One region of the Lapillicoccus jejuensis genome, then DNA from elsewhere that is predicted to be linked to it. Evidence: predicted binding sites of a transcription regulator. Region 1 holds the regulator's gene; each other region holds the start of a gene.
The links. Region 1 encodes LexA, which represses DNA repair genes until DNA is damaged. Its sites were predicted from a motif close to TCGAACANNTGTTCGA; they were not measured.
Positions count from the first base shown of each region.

Region 2: a site for LexA is predicted at 2,411-2,426, ahead of FB458_RS15630 (HNH endonuclease signature motif containing protein). Genes of this name have one in related genera too.
Region 3: a site for LexA is predicted at 2,475-2,490, ahead of FB458_RS18630 (YbaK/EbsC family protein). Genes of this name have one in related genera too.

Region 1 is NZ_VFMN01000001.1:101,149-106,832, reverse strand. It holds gene FB458_RS00460 (LysR family transcriptional regulator) at 1-827, opposite strand, end outside; gene FB458_RS00455 (Sir2 family NAD-dependent protein deacetylase) at 987-1,871, shown strand; gene lexA (transcriptional repressor LexA) at 1,875-2,618, opposite strand; gene FB458_RS00445 (LysM peptidoglycan-binding domain-containing protein) at 2,883-3,278, shown strand; gene FB458_RS00440 (serine hydrolase domain-containing protein) at 3,641-4,951, shown strand; gene rhaI (L-rhamnose isomerase) at 4,891-5,684, opposite strand, start outside.
Region 2 is NZ_VFMN01000001.1:3,363,674-3,369,357, reverse strand. It holds gene paaD (1,2-phenylacetyl-CoA epoxidase subunit PaaD) at 1-190, opposite strand, end outside; gene paaC (1,2-phenylacetyl-CoA epoxidase subunit PaaC) at 184-957, opposite strand; gene paaB (1,2-phenylacetyl-CoA epoxidase subunit PaaB) at 954-1,244, opposite strand; gene paaA (1,2-phenylacetyl-CoA epoxidase subunit PaaA) at 1,234-2,334, opposite strand; gene FB458_RS15630 (HNH endonuclease signature motif containing protein) at 2,443-4,434, shown strand; gene FB458_RS15625 (hypothetical protein) at 4,471-4,965, opposite strand; gene FB458_RS15620 (GNAT family N-acetyltransferase) at 5,001-5,582, shown strand; gene FB458_RS15615 (TFIIB-type zinc ribbon-containing protein) at 5,596-5,684, opposite strand, start outside.
Region 3 is NZ_VFMN01000001.1:4,022,960-4,028,643, reverse strand. It holds gene FB458_RS18645 (polyprenyl synthetase family protein) at 1-356, opposite strand, end outside; gene metF (methylenetetrahydrofolate reductase [NAD(P)H]) at 495-1,436, shown strand; gene FB458_RS18635 (hypothetical protein) at 1,505-1,816, shown strand; gene FB458_RS18630 (YbaK/EbsC family protein) at 1,847-2,380, opposite strand; gene FB458_RS18625 (DUF6504 family protein) at 2,602-3,048, shown strand; gene FB458_RS18620 (SAV_6107 family HEPN domain-containing protein) at 3,096-3,689, shown strand; gene dnaE (DNA polymerase III subunit alpha) at 3,701-5,684, shown strand, end outside.

The DNA of each region.
Region 1 (5,684 bases):
ACCGCGGTGATGACCCGTCGCGACGCGGGCTTGAGGGGGAGGGTCGCCACCCCGTCGTGCTTGGCGGCGGCGAGGATGAGGTCGGGCACGAGCGCGACGCCGAGGCCCTCGCCGACGAGACCGAGCACGGCGACGTAGTCCTCGGTCTCGTAGGACACGGTGGGGGAGAAGCCGGACCGGCGGGCGAGGGCCAGCAGGTGACCCCGGCACCGGGGGCACCCGGCGATCCACGACTCGGAGCCGACGTCGGCCAGGTCGACCTCTCCGGTCTCGGCCAGCGGGTGGCTGCGGGGGACGGCGAGGCGGACCTCGTCCTCGAGCAGCACGGTCGAGACGAACAGGTCGAGGTCCTCGGACGCCGGCACCTCGTCCTGCTCGTAGGCGAACGTCACCGCGAGGTCGCAGTCACCCGCGCGGAGCGCGGCGAGCGCCTCGGGCGGCTCCGCCTCGCTGAAGCTCACCGACACGTCGGGGAAGCGCGACCTGACCAGCGACAGCGCCCGGGGCACGAGCGTCGCCGACGACGACGGGAACGCCATGAGCCGTACCCGGCCGGAGCGCAGTCCGGCGATCGCGGCGACCTCCTCCTCGGCCGCGTCGAGGGCGGCCAGCACGCCGACCGCGTGACGGGCGAGGACCTGGCCGGCCTCGGTGAGCCGCACCTGACGGCCGATGCGCTCGACGAGCACCGTTCCGGTGCGCTGCTCGAGCCGTCGCACCATCTGCGAGACGGCGGGCTGCGAGTAGCCCAGGGCGGTGGCCGCCCCGGTGAAGCTGCCCTCCTCGGCGATGGCGCGCATGACCCTCAGTCCGGCGGCGTCGATCATGGGCGGATTCTATAACGCCGCGTTATGCCGACGGTCCGTTCGCCACGAGATCGTCATGGAGGTAGGGATTGGGTCCGGTAGGGCCGACCCTCGTCGGGTCGGGTGCCGGGCGATACTGAGGGGGTGATCCGCCCCGCCTCCGCACGCCCCTCCTGGGTGCTGCGACCGGCGGAGGGGGGCGCGGTCGAGGGTCCGGGGTCGTTCGACGAGCTCCTCGGCCTCGTCCGGGCCGGCGAGGTCGCCGTCCTCACCGGGGCCGGGCTCAGCACCGAGTCGGGGATCCCCGACTACCGCGGCCCGGACGGCACCCGGCGCGTCATGCCGATGCAGTACGACGAGTTCAGCGGCTCCTCCGCCGCCCGCCAGCGCTACTGGGCCCGCAGCTTCATCGGCTGGCAGCGCTTCACCCGCGCGCACCCGAACGCCGGTCACCGCGCCGTCACCGCGCTCCAGCGCAGCGGCCGTCTCACCGGGATCGTCACCCAGAACGTCGACGGACTGCACCAGGAGGCCGGTGCCCACGACGTCCTCGAGCTGCACGGCACGCTCGATCGGGTCGTCTGCCTCACCTGCGGCGACCGCAGCTCCCGGGTGGCGCTGCACGAGCGGATGGCGCTGGCCAACCCCGGGTTCGCCGACCGGGTGCTCGCCGTCGCGGGGGACGCCTCGCGCGTCACCAGCCAGATCCGGCCCGACGGCGACATCGTCCTCGACGACGACCTCGTGACGACCTTCCACCTGCAGGCCTGCCTCGTCTGCGGGCGCGACACCCTCAAGCCCGACGTCGTCTTCTTCGGCGAGTCGGTCCCGAAGGAGACCGTCGCCCACGCCTTCGACACGGTCGACCGGGCCCGCGGCCTGCTGGTCCTGGGCTCGTCGCTGGCGGTGATGAGCGGCTACCGCTTCGTGCGGCGGGCCCACCGCGACGGCAAGCCGGTGGCCATCGTCACGGCCGGCCCCAGCCGCGGCGACGGCGAGGCGACCATCCGGCTCCACGGCCCCTTGGGGGAGACGCTCACAAGGCTGGCCGCCGCCGTCGCCTGAGCGTCACACCCGGCGCAGGACCGCCGTGACCTTGCCGAGGATCGTCGCGTGGTCGCCGTCGATGGGCGTGTACGCCGGGTTGTGCGGCATGAGCCACACGTGGCCGTCGGTGCGCTTGAACGTCTTGACCGTCGCCTCGTTGTCGAGCATGGCCGCGACGATGTCGCCGTTGTCCGCGGTCGGCTGCTGCCGCACGACGACCCAGTCGCCGTCGCAGATGGCCGCGTCGACCATCGAGTCGCCGACGACCTTGAGCAGGAAGAGCGACCCCTCGCCGACGATCTGCTTGGGCAGCGGGAAGACGTCCTCGACGACCTCCTCCGCGAGGATCGGACCGCCGGCGGCGATCCGCCCCACCACGGGCACGTACGACGCCGCCGGGCGCGCGTCCCCCGAGCCCGTCTCGTCCGACGGCGTCTCGAGCAGCCCCTGGCTGTCGATGATCTGCCGGGTGCCGGCGTCACCCGAGCGGTAGCCCCGCTCCTCGGGGGCGGCGTCGGGGGAGACGACCTCGATGGCGCGCGGCCGGTTCGGGTCGCGGCGCAGGTACCCCTTGCGCTCGAGGGTCGACAGCTGGTGGGCGACGCTGCTCGGGCTGGTCAGGCCCACGGCCTCGCCGATCTCGCGCAGGCTCGGCGGGTAGCCCCGACGGTCGACCGAGTTGCGGATGACCTCGAGCACACGCCGCTGACGGACCGTGAGGCCGTCGCCCTGGCCCCGCTCGGGCATCTCGTGCACCTGTGCCATCCCTGCTCCTCGGTCTCTCGTCTGCGGTGCCGGGGAGCGCGTTCCCGCAGGTCAGGGCGGGGTCACGCGGCCGGCGGGGGTGCTCTGTCGGTGGTCGGTGATGGACTCTCGTCCATGGCCAGAGACTACGACCTTCGAACGAGCGTGCCAAACACCTGTTCGACGCGTGTCTCGACTTTCTCGCACACGCGTGCTACAAATTGGACAGGCGTTCGATCGCACACCCGTTCGACCGGCCTCGTCCCCGCCCCTGAGGAGCTATCGATGAGCGCAGCAGCCGTCTGGTCCGTCGCCCCCGCCACCGACCTGGTGGGCGCCCCGTCGCGTCGCCCCGAGCTCCGGCTCGTCCCGACCGGCCGCGCCGCCCGCGCCGCGTCCGCCCCGCTGCGGATCACCCGCTTCGGCCGGCTGCTCGTCCTCGCCTCGGCCGTCACCCTGGGAGTGGTCCTGCTCGTCAGCGTGCTGGGCGCCGGGTCCGCCGCGGCGACCATCGACCACACCGTGACGGTCTCCTCGGGGCAGACGCTGTCGCAGGTCGCCGCCCACGAGCTGCCGGGCCTGCCCGTCGACGAGGGCGTCGCGCAGATTCAGCTGGCCAACGGGCTCAGCTCGCTCCAGGTGCACGCGGGGCAGCGCCTCGCCATCCCGGCCCTGCCCTGAGCACCCTCCCCCGCTGCTCGTCCACCCCTCTGCTCGACCCGACCGCCCTGCCGGCGGTTCATCCCGGGCTCCGCGACGTCCGCGCGGAGGGCCGGGTCCCGGGACCGCGTCACGACTCGACCCCGTGACACGACGTCCCTGAGGGAGACGGTGCCGCCCCGCCCACCGGGCGGCACCGTCGCTCCTCCCTCGTGATGGGGAGCCGCCTCCGCCGCGGGAGGGATCCGTCGCACTCCCTCGGTCGGTAGGAAGGGAGGTGGCGGGGTGCTCACCCGCCGTCCGTGATGGAGGGGAGAAGGACGATGACGGCGACACCCGGAGGACGGCCCGCGCGCACCTGGGGCCGGGGATGGCGTTCTGCCGTGACCGTGCTCGCGATCCTGGCGCTGGGTGTCCCGGCGGCGGCGGCCACCGCGGCGCCGACGCCTCCGGTCCCGAAGCCTGCTGTCCCCGCGAGCACCGCCACGGCGCACGACCGGCGCCCGGCCGCTCAGGCGCGTCTGCAGCAGGACCTGCAGGCGGTCGTCGACGCCGGAGCGGTCGGCGTGGTCGCAGCGAGCACGACCCGCGGCGGCGACTGGTGGAAGGGGGCCGCCGGGGTGCGGAACCCGTCGACCGGGTCGGCGGCCCAGCCGTTCGACACCGTGCGGGTCGGCAGCGTGACGAAGGCGATGGTCGCCACCCTCGCCATGCAGGAGGTGGACCGCCGGCACTGGAGCCTGTCGACGACGGTCGACGACGTCCTGCCCGGGCTGCTGGGCGCGCACGGCGACGTCACCCTGGAGGAGCTGCTGAGCCACCGCTCCGGCTTACCCGACTACCTCACGGCCCTGCTGCGCACGGCGCAGACCCCGGAGCAGGTCGAGACGGTCCTCGCGACGCGTCGTACGGACCAGCAGCTCGTCGCCGCGGCGCTGGCGGACCCGTGGTCGTTCACGCCCGGCACCTCGTTCTCCTACTCCAACACCAACTACGTCGTGGTCGGGATGATGCTCGCTGCGGCGACGCACCGCAGCGTCGGGAGCCTGCTGGCCCAACGGGTGTTCGCGCCCGCCGGGATGGGCTCCGCGCGCTTTCCGATGAACGGGCCGACGTACGACGGCGCGCACCTGTCCGACGTCGCGCTGTGGGGTGACCCGCCCGGCATCCTCGATGACCTCGGGTCGACCTCGTTCTCCTCCGCCGGCGCGGTGGTGGCCAACGCGTCCGACATCGACCGGTTCTACCGTGCGTTGATGGCAGGACGGCTCACCTCGAAGGGCTCCCTGCAGCAGATGCTCACGCCCCGGACCACCACCCCGCTGCGCTACGGACTGGGCATCTACGCCGTCGGTGACCCGTGCCCCGCGGCCGACGGGAGCCCCCAGCTGCTCTTCGGGCACGACGGCGCCACCTTCGGCACCCTCACCGTGGTCTTCACCTCCACCGACGGCACCCGGCAGGCGTCGGTGGCCTACAACGGGCGGGACTACAGCACGACGACCCCGCAGTCCGCGGTCGCCGCCAACCAGGTGCTCGTCGACGCGTTCACGGCGAGCTGCCCACGGCCCGTCACCGCCGGCGGCCAGACCGCGGGCGAACGGCCGGACGGGGTGGACGGACGACTCCTCGGTCAGGCCCCCCAGGACGCCTGGGTCCCGCCGACGCGCTCGGCGCTGACCCGCTCGAGGTAGCCGGACGCCGTGAATGCGGCCACCGGGTCCCGCGGCAGACCGCGGGCCTCGCGACGGTCCGCGAGGCGCTCCCGGACGTCGGTGCGGTAGGCGTCCATGAGGACGTCGTTCGCGCCGAGGACGTCGCCCGCCTCGTGCGCCGCCCGCAGCGCCGGCTCGTCGACGAGCAGCGCCTTGGCCAGCCCCTCCTCGACGTTGAGCACCGACCGCAGCTGCCCGCGGACCTTCGGCTCGATGTTGTGGCACTGGTCGAGCATGAAGCTGACCTCGGACGACGGCAGGTGGGCGTCCTGCTCGACGATCTCGTGGAGGATCCGGAAGAGCTGGAACGGGTCGGCCGCACCGACCATGAGGTCGTCGTCGGCGTAGAAGCGCGAGTTGAAGTCGAAGGCACCGAGCCGCTTCGCGCGCAGCAGCATCATGACGATGAACTCGATGTTCGTGCTCGGGGCGTGGTGCCCGGTGTCGAGGACGACGACGGCCTGGTCGCCGAGGGCGAGGCAGTGGGTCAGCGACGTGCCCCAGTCCGGGATGTCCATCGAGTAGAACGACGGCTCGAACAGCTTGTACTCGATGAGCAGCCGCATCCCCGGGTCGAGCAGCGCGTAGACCTGTTGCAGCGAGTCGGCCAGCCGGTCCTGGCGGGCGCGCAGCGAGTCCTGCCCGGGGTAGTTCGTGCCGTCGGGGAGCCACAGCTTGAGGTCGCGGGACCCGGTCGCCCGCATGACGTCGA
Region 2 (5,684 bases), 3.3 Mb from region 1:
CCTCGGTGGCCGGGCAGCCGCTGTACGTCGGCGTGACCGTCACCGTCGCGCGGCCGGTGGCCTCGTCGGCGGCCACCGAGCGGAGGATGCCGAGGTCGCCGACGGTGAGGACGGGGACCTCGGGGTCGGGCACGTCGCGCAGCGCGGCCTCGAGCTCGGCGGGGCTGGTGCGGGTGGTCGTGGTCACCAGGTCGCCCCGGGGTGCGAGCGGGCGAGGTACTGCATCTCGGCGAGCAGGCTGCCCATGGGGCGGGAGTGGATGCCGCGGCGACCGTCCTTGGCGCGCCAGGCGCCCGGCTCGGGGCGGGTGAGGCCGGCGGAGTGCAGGACGCGGTCGACGCGCCGGACGACGTGCTCGCGCAGCTGCGACGGGAGCGGGCCGCGGTCGGCCTCCGGGACGGCGAGGACGGTCTCGTCGTCGGTGAACAGCTCGTCGACGTACGGCGCCACGCGGTCGAGGGCGGCCTGCATGCGCCGGTGCGACTCGTCGGTGCCGTCACCGAGGCGGACGACCCACTGGGCGGCGTGGTCGACGTGGTAGCCCAGCTCCTTGACGCCCTTGGCCATGACGCCGGCGAGGACCGGGTCGGACGCGCCGGCGGAGAAGAGCTCGAGGCGGGTCGTGGAGAACCACAGCAGCCGGGCCATCTCGTCGGCGAAGTCGCCGCGCGGCTGCTCGACGAGGTGGACGTTGCGCCAGTCGCGCTCGTCGCGCCACATCGCGAAGTCGTCCTCGCCGCGGCCGGTGCCGTCGAGCTCGCCGACCCGGGGGTAGAGCGCCCGGGCCTGGCCGAGCAGGTCGAGCGAGACGTTGGCCAGGGCCATGTCCTCCTCGAGCTGCGGGGCGTTGGTCAGCCACTCCCCCAGGCGCTGGGCGTAGACCATCGCGTCGTCGGCGAGGCCGAGGAGGTAGGCGGCCGTCGCGGGGTCGGCGGGGGTCGTCGTACGGGAGGTCACAGGTACTCCACGTCGTCGGGGACGTCGTAGAAGGTGGGGTGCCGGTAGACCTTGTCGGCGGCCGGGTCGAAGAACGAGTCCTTCTCCCCCGGGCTGCTCGCCGTGATGTCGTCGGAGCGGACGACCCACAGCGAGACGCCCTCCTGGCGGCGGGTGTAGAGGTCGCGGGCGTTGCGCAGCGCCATCGTCGCGTCGGGCGCGTGCAGCGAGCCGACGTGGACGTGGCTGAGGCCGCGCTTGGCCCGGACGAAGACCTCCCACAGCGGCTGGTCGCGCTCAGGAGGCACGCACGACCTCCTGCTGGTCCTGCTGGACCTGCTGGCGGGCCTCGTGCTTGCGGGCGTGGGCGAGGGCGGCCTCGCGGACCCAGGCGCCGTCGTCGTGGGCGCGGCGGCGGTGGGCGATCCGCTCGGCGTTGCACGCGCCGTCGCCGGCGAGGACGGCCTTGAACTCTGACCAGTCGATGGCGCCGAAGTCGTGCTGCTGCCGCTCCTCGTCCCAGCGCAGGTCGGGGTCGGGGATGCGGACGCCGAGCCGGTCGGCCTGCTGCACCATCATGTCGACGAACCTCTGACGCAGGTCGTCGTTGCTGAACCGCTTGATGCCCCAGGCCATCGACTGCGCCGTGTGGCCGTTGCTCGCGGCCTCGCCGGAGTCGTGCGGGCCGAACATCATCAGCGCCGGCCACCACCAGCGGTCGACGGCGTCCTGCGCCATCTGCTGCTGCGCGGGCGTGCCGCGCATGAGCGTCCAGAGGATCTCGAAGCCCTGCCGCTGGTGGAAGGACTCCTCCTTGCAGACGCGGATCATCGCGCGGGCGTAGGGGCCGTAGGAGCACCGGCAGAGCGGCACCTGGTTCATGATCGCCGCGCCGTCGACCAGCCAGCCGATGGCGCCGCAGTCGGCCCAGGTGAGGGTGGGGTAGTTGAAGATCGAGGAGTACTTCTGCTTGCCCTCGTGGAGCATCTCCAGCAGCTCGCCGCGGTCGACGCCGAGCGTCTCGGCGGCGGAGTAGAGGTACATGCCGTGGCCGGCCTCGTCCTGCACCTTGGCGACGAGGATCGCCTTGCGGCGCAACGAGGGAGCGCGCGTGATCCAGGCCCCCTCCGGCTGCATGCCGATGATCTCGGAGTGCGCGTGCTGCGCGATCTGGCGCACGAGCGTGCGCCGGTAGGCCTCGGGCATCGCGTCCCGCGGCTCGATGCGCTGGTCGGCCGCGATGAGCTCCTCGAAGGAGGCCTCTCGCTCGGCGCGGTCCGGAGCCTGCTGGGCGGCCCGCACGGCGGCGTCGTACGCGCTCGTCTCGGCCGCGTTGAGCGGCTCGTCGGGGGTGGGCGGTCCGGTGACGACGTCGTCGACCGTCTCGGTGCCGTACATGCCTCGAGTATCCCTCCTTCCCCGACGTCAACACCGCATCGGAGGCCTTGTGGGGTAGGTCGCACTCCGGTAGACTTCGAACATACGTTCGAACCCAGGGGGGTGAGCATGCCGTCAGCAGCGGTCGAGAGTCCGGCCACGGACGGCGCCGCCGGGCCCGTCTCCTGGGCTGTGCTCGCCCAGGAGGTCGCCGACGGTCTCCTCTCGCCGTGGTCGGTGGCACCGACCCTGGGCTCGTACGACGACGCCGCCCTCCTGGCGCTGCCGCCGGCCGAGGCGGTGGCGGTGGTCGAGCTGTGCCGACGGTTGTCGGCGGTGGTCGACGCGGCGCAGGTGGCGGCGATCGAGGCGCTCGCGCGGCGGGACGAGGAGGCGGTCGAGGCGCTGGAGGAGCAGTGGGCGGCGGACCGGCGCGAGCGGGGGCTGGACGGCGCTCCGCAGCGTCTGCGGGGAGCACTGTCCGCGCACGAGGACACGGCGGCGACGTTGCTGCCGGTGCTGCAGCTGTCGCCCCGGGCGACCGAGGGCGTGCTCGAGGACGCGCGGATGCTGGTCGGGTCGTTGCCGGAGACGTTCGCGTTGGCCCGGGCCGGGCGGCTGTCGGGGCACCATGCGCGGGTGGTGGCCGGGCAGGCGCAGCTGGTCGCGGTGGACAAGCGGGGGGAGTTCGACCTCGTCGCGGTGCACCCGGAGCTGGGGAAGCGGCGCTACCGGCGGCGGCTGCCGGACCTGGCCACGCCCGCGCTGCGGCAGCGGGTCGCGCAGGTCGCCGCGGACGTCGACCCGGACGGTCTGCGCCGGCACACGGCCGCGGCGCTCGAGGGCCGGCACGTGCGGGTGCGGGCCGGGCTCGAGCCGGGGGTGTCGTCGTGGTCGGCGGTGCTGCGAAGCGAGGACTCGTTGGCGATGTGGGCGGTGATCGACGCCCTGGCGGATGAGTTCCTGCGCGCCGACGAGACCGCCGCCTCGTCCCGGCTCCGCGACCCCGACCAGGTGGGAGACCAGGTGGCAGACCAGGTGGGAGACCAGGTGGGAGACGAGGCGGGACACGAGGTGGGACACGAGGTGGGACACGGCGGGCCGCGGTCGGAGGCGGACGACGGGACCCGTCCGCGTCGGCGCGGTGTCGAAGCCGCTCGGGCCGACGCGCTCGTGGCGCTGGTCCTGGGCCAGGCCACGGTCACCACCACCGTCGACCTCACCGTCCCGCTGGTCGACTGGCCCGTGTCCCCGGGCGCCGCCGCCGACGACGCCGCTGCTGTGCCGGTCGAGGTGCCGGCCGACGACTCGATGGAAGGGCCGGTCGACGCGAGCGCGCACGACCTCGCCGCCCGGGACCTGGCCGCCCGAGTCCACGCCCTGCTGCGCGATCCCGTCCTGCGCGACCGCCTGGTCCTGGAGGACGAGGACGCCGTTGTCCACGGCGTCCCCGTCGTCCGGGCCCGCGCCCACCTGCGGCTGGTGAGCGACCGTCCCACCTCCCCGGGGACGGACGCGGACGACGAGGCCGACCGACGGGGCAGACCACCTGCGCCTGCCTCAGCGCCTGCCTCAGCGTCGCCCTCAGCGCCGCCCTCAGCGCCGCCCTCAGCGCCTGCCTCAGCGCCGCCCTCAGCGCCGCCCACAGCGTCGCCGTCGATCCGTACGGCGCTGCCCTGGCTCGTCGGGGTCGAGCACCCCCGCGTGGGCGTCCTGCTGCCCGACGCGATCGTCCGGCTCCTCGCCGACCCCGACACCCGCCTCCGCCTGCACGGCGCCCACCCCGACACCGGCACCCTGACCACCCACGACCCCACCACCTACCGACCCGGCGCCGCCCTGGCCCGCGCCGTCCGCGCCGTCCGCGCCCGCGACGGCCACTGCCGCTTTCCCGGCTGCACCACCACCGCCACCCGCTGCCAGCTCGACCACGTCCAGCCCTACCCGACCGGGCCCACCACCGCCACCAACCTCGCCGCCCTCTGCACCGGCCACCACCGCCTCAAGACCCACACCCCCTGGCGGTACGTCCTGCACCCCGACGGCACCTGCACCTGGACCTCACCCCTGGGCCACACCTACGACACCCACCCCGACCGACCCACCGACCGCGCCGCCTGACGACGGGGCCCGGGTGCGTCTGCCCAGCTGCGGCCCTCAGCCGGTGGGACCGCCGGTGGGACCGCCGCTGGACGTCGTCGAGTCCCCGGTGGGGTCGGTCTTGGAGTCGATGTACCACCGACCGTCGATCTGGACGAGGTCGATGTCGGTGGCGAACCCCTCCGGCAGGTCGGTGATCTGCGACTGCCGCACGGTGGCCCGGTTGCCGTTCACGCTCGCCCCGGAGACCACGGCGTTCTTCAGGGCCGCGATGTCCTGCTGGTCGGACAGGCTGCCGAGGACCTTCTGGAACCCGAGCGTGCACTGCTCGAGGGCGACCCCCTCCAGCGGTCGGCCGTTGGTCGACACCACCGCGCACGCGCCGTCCGCGTCCTTGTCGCCGAGCGCGTGGAAGAACGTCGTCACCGCCGCCCGCGGCGAGTCGGCACCGGGCGTGGGGCTGCCGCACCCGGCCACCAGCACGGCTCCGGCGGCCACGACGGCGACGGTCCCGAGGCGGGCCGTGCGCAGGAGCGGGAGGACGGGGCTCACCCGGCCATCCCACCACGCGGTGCTTGGATGGCACGGTGAACGCCGACCACGACCACCCGCACGGCCACGCTCACGGGAGCGGACCGGTCGCCGACGCGAGCGTGCGGCTCGCCCGCCCGGCCGACGCGCCGGCCGTCGGGGTGGTCCAGGCCGCGGTGTGGGTGCAGACGTACGGCGCCCTGCTGCCACCGGAGGCCCTCGGGGACCTCCAGCCCCCAGCCTTCGCGCGGGTGTGGCGCGAGTCGCTGGAGCACCCCCCGAGCGCGCGGCACCGGCTGCTCGTCGCCTGCGCGGGCGAGCAGGTCGTCGGGATGGCCGCCGTCGGACCCGGCGAGGACCCCGACGCGGGCTCCGACGACGCCGAGCTGCTCGTCCTCGGCGTGCACCCCGGCGCCCGCGAGCAGGGCCACGGGTCGCGGCTGGTCAACGCGGCCGTCGACACCGCCCGGGGAGCCGGCGCGACCGTGCTGCGGGCCTGGATCCCGGACCCGGCCGTCGCGGTCCGCCGCTTCCTCACCGCCGCCGGCCTCGAGCCGGACGGGGCGTTCCGCGACCGGGTGATCGGTCCGAGCGACACCGACGTCCTGCGCGAGCTGCGGCTGTCGTCGGCCATCTGAGCCGGACGGGGCGTCAGTCGTCGAACAGCTCGGAGAGGAACGAGTTCTTCTTCCGGCCGTGGCGGTACCGGTCGTCGTGACGACGGTCGTCGTACCGCGGCC
Region 3 (5,684 bases), 3.9 Mb from region 1:
CACCCGGCCTCGCGGTGCCGCGCGGCGAGCGCCCGGTGGGCGGTCGGACGGCCGCGGCGGGTGTCGCTGCGGTCCATGACGTCGTCGTGCAGCAGGGCCGCGGCCTGGAACAGCTCCATGGCCGTCGCCATCCGGACCAGCGCGTCGGAGTCGGGCCGCCCGGCGAGGCGGTAGCCCCAGTAGAGGAAGCCCGCGCGCAGCCGCTTGCCGCCGACGAGCAGGTGGGCCACGGCGTCGACGAGCGGGTCGAGGTCGGCCCCCACCGGGGCGAGCACCGAGCGCTGGTGGGCGATCTCGGCGTCGACGACGGCCTGGACGCGCGCGCGCAGGTCGGACCGGTCCAGCGGGTCGGGCAGCACGGGCACAGGTCCTCCGGTCGTCGGGCCGGGGGTCAGGACCCGGTCGGCGGCGAGCCCCCAGCGTACGGCTCACCGCTGACAGCCGGACCGGCGGTGCACCGTACGGCGTCCCGGCGCGCACCTAGGCTGGTCGTCATGTCGGTCCCCACCGCCACGACGACCGCCCCGACGACCGCCCCGACGTCGGCCCCGACGACCCGGTCGATCCCGCAGGCGCTCGCGGCGCCCGAGCCGAGCATCAGCGTCGAGTTCTTCCCGCCGAGGACCGACGAGGCCGAGGCCACGCTGTGGGACACGGTGCGCCGGCTGGAGAAGCGGCACCCGTCGTTCGTGTCGGTGACCTACGGCGCGGGGGGCTCGACCCGCGATCGCACCGTCCGGGTAACCGAGCGGATCGCCCGCGAGACGACCCTGCTGCCGCTCGCGCACCTCACCTGCGTCGGGCACTCGATGACCGAGCTGCGCTCGGTCGTCGGCGCGTTCTCGGCCGCCGGCATCACCAACCTCCTCGCGCTGCGCGGCGACCCGCCGGGCGGCCCGGGGGAGGAGTGGGTGCGCCACCCAGAGGGGCTCGACCACGCCGAGGAGCTCGTCGCCCTGACCCGCTCGCTCGGGCCGTTCACCGTCGGTGTCGCCGCGTTCCCCGACCGGCACCCGGAGAGCCCGGACCTCGACCACGACGCCGACGTGCTCGTGCGCAAGGCCGACGCGGGCGCGGAGTTCGCCATCACGCAGTTCTTCTTCACCGTCGAGGCCTACCTGGCCCTGCGCGACCGGGTCGCCGCCCGAGGCCGCGACCTGCCGATCGTCCCCGGGCTCATGCCGGTCACCTCGGTGCGCCAGCTCGCCCGGATGACCGAGCTGTCCGGTCAGCCCGTCCCGCGGTCGGTGACCGACCGGCTCGAGGCGGCGGGCGACGACCCCGAGGCCGTCCGCGAGGTCGGCGTCGAGATCACGACCGAGCTCGCGCAGCGACTGCTCGCCGAGGGCGCACCGGGGCTGCACCTCATCACGATGAACCGCTCGCCCGCGACCCTGCAGGTGTGGGAGAACCTCGGGGTCACCGCCGCGCACTGACGGTGGTTCACTGAGCAGCGGCCCGGGGCGGATGGCGACCGGGTGCCGACCGACGAAAGGAGGCCCGGGTGAGCGTCCGACGAGTCCGGGTCCACCGGCAGAACGCCTACAACTCCGCCGTACGGACGTTCACGGTCCTCGTCGACGGTGAGCGAAGAGCGAAGCTGCGTAACGGTCGGACCGTCGACATCGAGGTGTCCCCCGGGGCGCACGCCGTCCAGGTGCGCATGAGCTTCATGTCCAGCCCGGCGTTCGACATCACTGCCGGAGAGCACGACGTCGACCTCGAGTGCCGGATCGTGGGAGGCGTCCTGGGCGCGTTCACCGACCCCGGTGGGTGGCTGCGCCTCAGCCCCGCGGAGTCCGACTCCCCGATCTAGCCCGTCGGGACGAAGAGGCGTCCTGAATGATCAGACGACCTCGACGGACTGGCCGCCGGTCAGGCGCAGCAGCTCGTCGTACGACGTCGCGAAGACCGCCCGCGGGTGCCCGGCCGCCGCCCAGACGGTGGGCCAGCGGGACAGGGCGATGTCGACGAAGGTCCGCATCGGGTGCAGGTGGCCGACGGGGGCGACGCCGCCGATGGCGAAGCCGGTCGCCTCGCGCACGGTCGCCGGGTCGGCGCGGTCGAGCGCGGCGACCTCGAGGACGTCGGCGACCTTGACGGTGTCGACCCGGTGCGCGCCGGAGGTGAGGACGAGCACGGGGACCGGCTCCGAGCCGGGCTCCTCGCGCAGGGCGAACACGAGCGAGCTGGCGATCTGGCCGACCTCGACGCCGAGCTGCTCGGCCGCCTCGGCGGCCGTCCGGGCCGAACCCGTGAGCACCGTGACGTCGCGGTCGACGAGCAGCTCGTGCAGGGCGGTGACGACCCGCTGGACCGAGGCGCTGGCGCGCACCGCGGCGTCGTCGTCCGCCGTCGCGAGGGGCTCCGGCGGCGTCATGGCCCGACGGTAGTGGGCGCGCGGGTCGCAGGAAGGAGAACGGTCCCCGTCGTCGCTTGACACGCTGTCCGAGGGCGGCTGTACCGTGGAGACATCGAACAGGTGTTCGACCCCGGTGGGTCGAGGAGCGTTCGCACGGCGGGTCCCCCCGGTCGCAGGACCGGGTCCCCGCCCTCATCCCACCATGCCCGAGAGCTGCCCGCGGAAGGGGCGATGCCGTCATGCGCCGGTACCACGATCCCGTCGACGTCCGGTCGGTGCGCGTCACCGCGCCGGCCACCGAGCCCGGCGAGCAGGACGAGCAGGGCGTCGGGCCCGTCGAGCCCGTCGAGCCGGTCGTCATCGGCGTGGACGCCCCGCCCGGCACCCCGGCCGGGTCCGAGGCCGAGCCGGTCCTCGCCCCGCAGGCCTTCATCTGGCACGACCGGCTGTACGTCGTCCGTCGCGTCCTCGGCCGATGGCGACAGCGCCGTGCCTGGTGGCGCGACGCGCTCGACCCGCGCCCCGGGCAGGCCACCGGCATCGCCGTCGCGTCGCGGGAGCAGCACGTGTGGCGCGTCGAGGCCGGGCCCGGCCGGCTCGCCGGGGTGGGGGTCTTCGACCTCGTCCACGACGACGCGCCGCAGCCCGGTGAGCCGGAGTGGGTGCTCGTCGGCGTCTCCGACTGACCACCACCCCGGCCGACCCACCCACCCCACCCCGACCGAGGAGAGCGATGAGCACCCACCACACCAGTCCCCGGGCGGCCGCGCCGCGGCCGGCCCGGGTGGGCACCGCGACCCTCGGCGACGGGCGGCGTCCGCCGGTGGCCACCCCGGTCCTCGACCTGCTCGACCGGTCCCGGGCCAGCCTGCTGCTGGCCTGCCGCACCGGCGACTCGGCCGAGCGCTACATCGAGGCGCACCTCGGGGCGCTGCGGGCCGCGGCGGCCCTGCTCGCCGCGCGCAGCGCGCCGACCGGGCGCTCGCGCCCGCGCAGCGTCTGGGAGGTGCTGCCGGCCGTGGCCCCCGACCTGGCCGAGTGGGCGGCCTTCTTCGCCGGGTCGGCGCGCCGACGGGTCGTCGTCGAGCGCGGCGGCGCCCCGAGCGCCCGCGAGTCCGACGACCTGCTGCGCCAGGCCGAGACCTTCCTCGAGATCGTCCAGGACGTCCTCGGCCTGCCCCGGGCCCAGCCGCTGCCGGACTACCTCGCCCCCCTCGCGCTCGCCCCGCTCCCGGCCCGCACGGGCGGCCGCGCGGCCCACGGCGGGCACACCGCACCCACCACCTCCGCCACCCCCTCCGGCCGCCGGCCGGGTCTCCCGACCTGACCGGGGGAGCCGTGCTCGACACCTTCGTCCACCTGCACGTGGCCTCCGGCTACTCGATGCAGTACGGCGCCTCGACCCCGGCCGCGCTCGTCGAGCGCGCGGCCGCGTGGGGCCAGCCCGCGCTCGCGCTCACCGACCGCGACGGCCTGTACGGCGCCGTGCGCTTCGTCCAGGCCTGCACCGAGTCCGGGGTCGCACCGATCCTCGGGGTCGACCTCGCGGTGCGGGTCCCCTCGGGCCGACCCCGCCGACCCGAGGGCGGGAGCGGCCGCTGGGGGCGCGCCGGAGGGCCGGCCGACTGGAGCGAGCGGGGGCTGTGGACCGGGCTCGAGGGCGGACCGGGGACGCGCGTCGCCGGCGGGGCGGGCGAGGTGCCCGGCTGGGGCGAGCGGTCGGGCCGGGTCCCGCCGCCGGCGTCGCGGACGACGTCCCGGCGCAGCGCGACCCCTCGCACCCCCGTCCGCGGCGGCGCGGCCGTCGACGCCCGCTGGCCCCGGGTCACCGTCCTCGCCCGGGGGCGGCGGCTGGGGCTCGAGGCGGGGGTCGGCTGGGCCCGGCTGTGCCGGCTCGTCACCCGCACCCACCTCGCCGGTGAGCGGGGCGAGCCGGTGACCACCCCCGAGCTGCTGCTCGACCACGCCGCGCCACCCGGCTGGGCACCGGGGGACGTGGACGGCGGCGCGACCGGCCGCCGGTCCGGGACGGGCCCGACCGACCTCGGACCGAGCCCGCTCGTCGTCCTGCTCGGTCCCGACTCCGACGTCGGCCGGGCCGCCCTGGCCCGTCGCCGCGACCTGGCCCGCGAGGCGCTCGCGCGCTGGCGGGCGCTGCTGCCCCCCGACGCCCTCGCCCTCGAGGTGGTCTGCCACGGCGGGCCGGAGGGCACCCCCGGCAACCTCGGGCACGCGGCGCGGATGCTCGCCCTCGCCCACGAGCAGGGCGTGCGGGTCGTCCTGTCCGCCGCCGTCCGGCACGCCGACCCGGACGAGGCGGCGACCGTCGACGTCCTCGACGCCGCCCGCCGTCTCGTCGCCCTCGACGTGCGCCACCTCGACCGGGTGACGACGGCCGGGCACCTCAGCCCGACCCCGGCGATGCTCGCCGTCGCCTGCGACGTCGTCCAGGCCTCCGGCCCGGGTCTCGCCGGTGGCACGACCCGGGTCCGCGAGGGCGCCCGGCGGCTGCTCGCCTCGACGGTCGACCTGGCGATGGAGTGCGTCCTCGACCCCGCGCTCGACCTCGGGATCGGCGGGGTGCACCTGCCCGAGCCGCAGGTCCTCGGGCTGCGCCCCGACCAGGACCCGCAGGCCGTCCTCGCCGAGCGCTGCCGGGCCGCCGTCGGGGGCCGCTACCCCGGGGCGACGGCGTCCGAGCTCGCTGCCGTCGAGACCCGGCTCGACGACGAGCTGGGTGTCATCGGCGGTCTGGGCTACCCCACCTACTTCCTCACCGTCGCCACCGTCGTCGACCTCGTCAAGGAGATGGGGGTCCGGGTCGCCGCGCGCGGGTCGGGGGCCGGGTCGCTCGTCAACTACCTGCTCGGGATCTCCGGGGTCGACCCGATGCGCTACGGCCTGCTCATGGAGCGGTTCTGCTCCCCGCTGCGGGCGCAGCTGCCCGACATCGACGTCGACGTCGAGTCCGCCCGCCGCACCGAGATCTACGAGCGGGTCCTCGAGCGCTTCGGCGGCGACCGGGTCACCTGCGTCTCGATGATGGACAGCTACCGGGTGCGGCACGCCATCCGCGACGTCGGCGCCGCGCTCGGGATGGCCCCCGCCGAGGTCGACGCGATGGCCAAGGCCTTCCCGCACATCTCCGCCCGCAACGTCCGGCACGCCATCGCCGACCTGCCCGAGCTGCGGGCCAGCGGCTTCGACGCGCCCCGGCTGCAGCTCATGCTCGACCTCGTCGAGCGGCTCGACGGCCTGCCCCGGCACATCGCCCTGCACCCGTGCGGGGTGATCCTGTCCGACTCCGGTCTGCTCGACCGCA